Regions from separate parts of the Janthinobacterium sp. C22 genome, predicted to be linked through region 2. Evidence: predicted binding sites of a transcription regulator. Region 2 holds the regulator's gene; the other holds the start of a gene.
The links. The regulator FNR, encoded in region 2, switches genes on or off when oxygen is low (the NO sensors DNR and NnrR bind a similar motif). The targets are predictions, from matches to a motif close to TTGATNNNNATCAA.
Positions count from the first base shown of each region.

Region 1: a site for FNR is predicted at 1,974-1,987, ahead of ACRHIG_RS06445 (universal stress protein). Genes of this name have one in related genera too.

Region 1 is NZ_CP193659.1:1,405,512-1,408,718, forward strand. It holds gene ACRHIG_RS06440 (hypothetical protein) at 34-903, opposite strand; gene ACRHIG_RS06445 (universal stress protein) at 973-1,809, opposite strand; gene ACRHIG_RS06450 (class I SAM-dependent methyltransferase) at 2,229-3,029, shown strand; gene ACRHIG_RS06455 (hypothetical protein) at 3,036-3,207, opposite strand, start outside.
Region 2 is NZ_CP193659.1:704,571-707,777, reverse strand. It holds gene ccoG (cytochrome c oxidase accessory protein CcoG) at 1-267, shown strand, start outside; gene ACRHIG_RS03185 (FixH family protein) at 322-846, shown strand; gene fnr (fumarate/nitrate reduction transcriptional regulator Fnr) at 973-1,731, opposite strand; gene ACRHIG_RS03175 (cache domain-containing protein) at 1,971-3,002, shown strand; gene ACRHIG_RS03170 (hybrid sensor histidine kinase/response regulator) at 2,972-3,207, shown strand, end outside.

The DNA of each region.
Region 1 (3,207 bases), 700 kb from region 2:
AAGCCGCGCCATCCGCAAGGGGGCGCGGCTTTTTTACATCGGTGGCACGGGCAGGGCCGTGGCGGCCGGCTGGCGGCGCAGGTAATAGTGGCGGTACAGCAAGATTTCGCCCCACACCAGCAGCAGCGTTAGCAGGGCGAACAGGCCCAGCGTGATCTTGAGCGAATTGAAATACGCGCCGGCCTGGCGTTTGATGGCGTCGATGAAAATCATCGGCACGGATTTATCGAGTTTGCTGAAGTCGGCATGGCGCGCCACATCGGTGGTCAGGCGCACGGCCAGGTCGGTGCCCAGCGCGGCCAGCTCGCCCGTCGCCTGGCCACGGAAATTGGCACCCTTGAGCGCCTCGCCGAGCAGGCCGACCCTGGCGATCAGCTGTTCCTGCAGCACCTGCGTCAGCAGCACGCTGCCGCGGCGCAGGATGAATTCATTGATCCAGCGCGCCTTGCTGCGTTCCCAGTAGCTGCTGGACGTGGGCTGGTAATACAGGCCTTGCACGAAGGGTTCGAGCAGGCTGCGCACGCTGATGGGCTGGCCCGGGGCGATCAGCCTGGCCTGCTGCTCCAGGTAGACGCGCAGCGCCGGCATCTGCGCTTCGACCACCGGCTGCAGGTCGCGCTCGAGGGCCTGGTTGACCACGCGGTGCACGCTGTGCACGGCGCCAAGCCCGCCGCCGAGGAGCGGCAGCGCGAGCAGGATCAACACATAGCTGAGCTTGGCGGCCACATGCCAGGCGGGCGGACGGCGCACCAGCAGGCATTTTCTGGCCAGCTGATGGCAGATGCCGAGCGCCAGCACAAAGCCGATCACGCCATACAGCAGCATCCACGGCAGGACCGTCCACAGCAGGTCGCTGCCGAACGGCGCCAGGGCGCTGCCCCAATTGATCAGTTGTTGCTTCATCTACATTGCCTTGATATGGAAAATCAGGCAAGTATAGCCATTGTGCAACAAAACGTGGCGCGCGGGACCTCAGTGCGCCATCAACACGGGCAAGCTCATCTGGCGCAGCACGGTTTCCGTCACGCCGCCCAGCAGGATTTCGCGGAAGCGCGCGTGGCCGTAGCCGCCCATCACCAGCAGGTCCGCATGCACTTCGGCCGTCATGGCCAGCAGCGCCGCGCCGACGTCGCCCGTGGTGACGGCGGGGCGCACCTCGACGGGCACGCCATGGCGGCTCAGGTAGGCGGCGATGTCTGCGCCCGGATGGCGGGCCGGCTGTGCGTGGCCGGCGGGCGGGTGCAGCAGGGCCAGCACCACCAGGCGCGCCGCGCGCAGCAGGGGCAGGGCGTGGCCGATGGCGCGCGTCGCTTCCATGCTGCCATCCCAGGCCACCACGACGGTATTGTCCAGTTGCGCGAATTGGCCGCTGCGCGGCACGATCAGCACGGGGCGGGCCGCGTTCAGCATGACGTAGGGCACCAGGTCGCCCATGGCGCCCGGCAGCGCTTCGCTGTCGTCGTGCTGGCTGAGCACCGTCAAGTCGCTGTAGCGGGCGCTGACGGCCATGCCGCCATCTTCGTCGTCTTCGATCAGGCGCCGCTCGAGCGAGACGGCGCCGGCCTGGCGCGCCAGTGTTTCAAACTGGGCCAGCGCCTGTTCCGCCTGGCCGTGCAGGGCATTGATCTGCGCCGCCACGGCGCCGCCGCGCATGCCGCGGTTGTTTTCCAGGGTAAAGCGCGACACACCCGTCATGGCGGCACCGATCAGGTGCGCCTGGTGCGCGTGTGCCAGCCGCGCCGCGATGGCGATGCGTTGCGGCGCATGGCGCGACAGGTCGGCGTGGACGAGGATGGATTTGTAGGCCATGGTGTCATTCGCTAGTCAGGATGGCAACAAGGCTAGAACGGCAACACGGGCAAGTCCAGCATTGGCGTGCCGGCGGGCGGTTTTCTTATGCGGGGCTTGACCTAGGTCAAAAAAACACGGGCGAGGACCTTTCGCAAGGCGATAGCCAGGAGATTGCGAGCTGTTTGATGTGCATCAAAATGCCTGGCCCCCTGCAGGCGATAATGGCATCGAACTCCTTGCCTTTCCAGTGGTCTGCATCGGCGCCGGCGCCATCTGTCCGGCACTTCCTTGTGTGACGCAACAACGCTGGCCGTGGCGGGAGTTCACTTCTCGGACTTTCATGCTCTCTCGTATTCTTTTTAGCCAGCACGCGCAGTGCGGCGCCTTGCCTGGAGTCATGCTACATTCATGTCCTGTTTTTTTCTGAAAGGATGAGGATGCCTTTAGGTAACAACTTCTTGCGGCACAATCAGCAAGCCTGGGATGCCCAGGCTGCACGGAACAGTCCCTGGTCGCAACCCGTCGACAGCGCCACCATCGCCGCGGCCCGTGCCGGGCAGTGGCAAATCCATCTGACGCCCGGTCCCTTGCCGGCCGGCTGGCTGGGCGAGGTGCGCAGCAAGCGCATCCTGTGCCTGGCCGGCGCCGGCGGGCAACAGGCGCCCGTGCTGGCTGCCGCCGGCGCGCACGTCACCGTCTTCGACCTGTCTGAACAGCAACTGGCGCAAGACCGCATGGTGGCCGAACGCGACGGCTTGCAACTGGCCACCGTCCAGGGCGACATGCGCGACCTGGCCCGCTTTGCCGACGCCAGCTTCGATGTCATCATCCACCCCGTGTCGAACCAGTACGTGCCCGATATCGCCCCCGTGTGGCGCGAATGCGCGCGCGTGCTGGCCGATGGCGGCGTGCTGCTGAGCAGTTTCTTCAATCCGGCCGTATTCATCGGCGACCGCGATCCGCAATGGGCACAGCAGGGTTTGATACGCCCCCGTTTCGTGCTGCCGTATTCGGATGTGGAGGATATGGATGCCGATGCGCTGGCGGCGCGCATGGAAAAGGGCGAGGCGCTGGTCTTCGGCCACGGCCTGGACAGCCAGATCGGCGGCCAGCTGGCGGCGGGTTTCGTGCTGGCCGGTTACCACGAGGAAATGCATCCCCACCCGCGCTTTGAAATTGAAAAATACTTGCCCAGCTTTATCGCCACGCGCGCCGTCAGGCTGGCGCGCGCGGTATAGCGATCATTAGTTGTACGGCTGCAAGTCCAGCCAGACGGCGTACGACAGGCGCTTGCCGTTCCACAGGCCGCCGCCGCGGATGACGGCGTCGCACGAGGTCAGCTGGCCCGCCAGGTCCATGCGGCCCAGGTTGCGGCGCAGGCGCAGGGCGTCGTTGTGCGACAGGTAGCCCACCAGC
Region 2 (3,207 bases):
GAAAACGTCTACCGCCTGCAGATCATGAACACCTCCGAGCAAAGCCAGCATTTCAAAATCAGCGCATCCGGCTTGCCGGGCCTGACCTTGCTGACACGCGAGGAAGTGACGTTGCAGCCGACGGAAACGCTGGGCTGGCCGATCCGCCTGCGCGTGCCGCACGGCGTCGGCGAGAAGGGTTCGAACAAGATTGCAATCGAATTGCACTCGCTGGACGACCCGTCGCTGCACGTGCGCGAAAGCGCGGTCTTCATCGTGCCGCGCTAATGCAGGAAGGCCGGTCCCCGCATGGGGGCCGGCCATTTACACAGGAGAAATAGCATGTCCGACAGTCTGAAACTGCAAGCCCCCGTTGCCCCGTGGTACAAGCACCGCTGGCCATGGCTGCTGATGATCGGTCCCGGCCTGTCCGTGGTCGTCGGCAGCTTCATGGGTTATATCGCGTTTACACAACCCGATGCGCTGGTGGTGGGCGACTATTACAAGCAGGGCAAGGCCATCAACCAGGATTTGAAGCGCGACACGATCGCCAGCGACCTGGCCATGGATACGACCCTGGCGTATGACGTCGCCGCAGCGCGCCTGAGCGGTTCCGTGCACAGCTTCGGCAAGGCGTACCAGAGGCCTTTGCTGCTGCACCTGGCGCATGCGACCCTGCCGGAAAAGGATATCAAGCTGCTGGTGCAGCCCGATGCGGCCGGCAATTTTTCCGTGGCGCTGCCGATGCTCGAACGCAGCCGCTGGCAGGTGCTGGTGGAAAATGACAAGCGCGAGTGGCGCCTGTCCGGTATCTGGACCTGGCCGCTGCAACGCAGCATCGCGCTGCACGCGGATGAAGAGCTATAACGTACAGCGCCGGGAAAAAACCGTAGCGAGCGGCAGTGATTTGTGGCTGAGAAGCGCAGCTGTGCTAGAGCACAGCGAGCATCGCAGGCCGCAAAGCGCGACGCGCAGTAGGTTTTGACGGTGCTGTTATTTGCAGACGTCCGTGCCGGCCGTAATGGCCTTCAATTTCGCCGGCTGCAGGATCTCGATCTCTCGGTTGGAGACGCGCAGCCAGCCTTCCTTCTTGAATTTCGACAATAAACGGCTGACGCTTTCGATGGTCAGGCCCAGGTAGTTGCCGATTTCCTCGCGCGACATGCGCAACTGGAATTTACTGCTCGAATAGCCGCGCGCTTCATAGCGCGACGCCAGGTTGACGATGAAGGCGGCAAAGCGCTGCGTCGCCTGCATATTGCCCAGCAACAGCATCACGCTTTGCTCGCGCGTGATTTCCTGGCTCATCATGCGGTGGAAATGGCGCAGCAGGGTCGGCATGTTGCCCAGCAATTGTTCCAGGCTGGAAAACGGGATTTCACACACTTCGCTGTCTTCCAGGGCCACCGCATTACAGTGGTGGCGGTCGGCGCTGATGGCGTCCATGCCCAGCAGTTCGCCAGCCATCTGGAAACCCGTCACCTGCTCTTCGCCGCCCGGATTGATCTGGTAGGTCTTGAAGTGGCCCAGGCGGATCGCGTACAGGTTCTGGAACGAGTCGCCGATGCGGAACAGCGAGGCGCCGCGCACGATCTTGCGGCGGCGGCCGATGATCTGGTCCAGCCTGTCCATGTCGCCCACATCGAGGCCCATCGGCAGGCACAATTGATGCATGCTGCAGGTCGAGCATCGCGCACGCAACGCTTCCACGGTCACTGTGGGCAAGGTTGGAGTGAGTAGCGCTTCAGTCATGTCGGTACCTTTTAGAAAATGCAACAACAAGTTTACTGCATACAGGGTTGCCGTGTGCCAATTTCACCGCAATTTCACCGAATAAACGACGTCCCGCCTTTAATTATATGGCAACATCGTCAAAAGCCCATGCGGAGAGGGCAATTTGCGTGGCGGCGCTTGCCAAGCTGGGGTATTGATAGGAAAATTCCTGACAGCATTATTTGCCGCCTGTGCCGCCCGGTACTGAAAAGGAAATCATGAAGCCTCTCGGCATCAAAGCAAAAGTCGCGCTGGCCACCAGCCTGACCTCGATCGCCATGATCGCGCTGGTCACCATGATCCAGGTGCAGCACATGCGCGACGATTTCACCCGGGTACTGCTGAGCCAGCAGTCGTCCCTGATCAGCCGCACCGCCGCCGAGCTCGACGACAAGCTGGGGATGCTGCTGCAGATCGTCACCCTGACGGCCCGGCAGCAGCCGCCGGAACTGATCGCCCAGCCCGCCCAGTTGCGCGAATACTATTCGCGCCGCTCGATGCTGGTGCTGTTCGACGACGTGCTGGTGCTCGACGCGCACGGCGCCGTCGTGGCCGACATGCCGGAAGTGGCGGGGCGCGCCGGCATCAACGTCGCCGAGCGCGAGTATTTCCAGACCGTGCTGCGCACGCGCCAGCCCATGATCACCGAGCCGATGCTGGGCAAATCGAGCGGCATGCCCATCGTGCAGATGGTGGCGCCCGTGCTGGCCGCCGACGGCCAGGTGGCCGGCGTGGTGATCGGCGTGCTGCGCCTGTACAAGGACAACCTGCTGGGGCGTTTGCGCTCGGAAAAGATCGGCAAGAGCGGCTATTACTTCATCCTCACGCGCGGCGCCGTGCCGCGCTACGTGCTGCACCCCGATACCAGCCGTTTGCTGCAGCCGCGCCTGCCGAACGCCAACCTGACGACCACTCAGCTGCTGAAGGACGATGGCGAAGGCAGCATGGTCAGCACCAACAGCCGCGGCATCACGGCCGTCAACAGCTTCAAGCGCCTGAAATCGGTGAACTGGCTGCTGGCCGCCTCGCTGCCCCTCGACGACGCCTTCGAACCGTTCGACGGCGTGCTGTACCGGCTGGTGCTGTGGAGCATCCTCGCCTCGCTGCTGGCCGCAGCCGTGCTGGGCTGGGTCACCGTACGCCTGCTGTCGCCCCTGGTGCGCCTGCGCGACACCCTGCAGGCGCTGCGCACCAGCGGCAGCCGTTTCACCCCGTTCCCGTGCAGCAGCGCGACGAGATCGGCGAGCTGACGGAAGCCTTCAACGGCCTGATGAGCGAACGCGACCGGCTGCAGCAGGAACTCGAATCGCGCGCGGCGGAGCTGGAACAGGAGCGCGACCGGGCCGAGGCGGCCAACCGCGCGAAGAGCGATTTCGTGGCCAACATGAGCCATGAAATCCGCACGCCCCTCAATGCCGTGCTGGGCATGGTGTATTTGCTGGGCAATACCAAGCT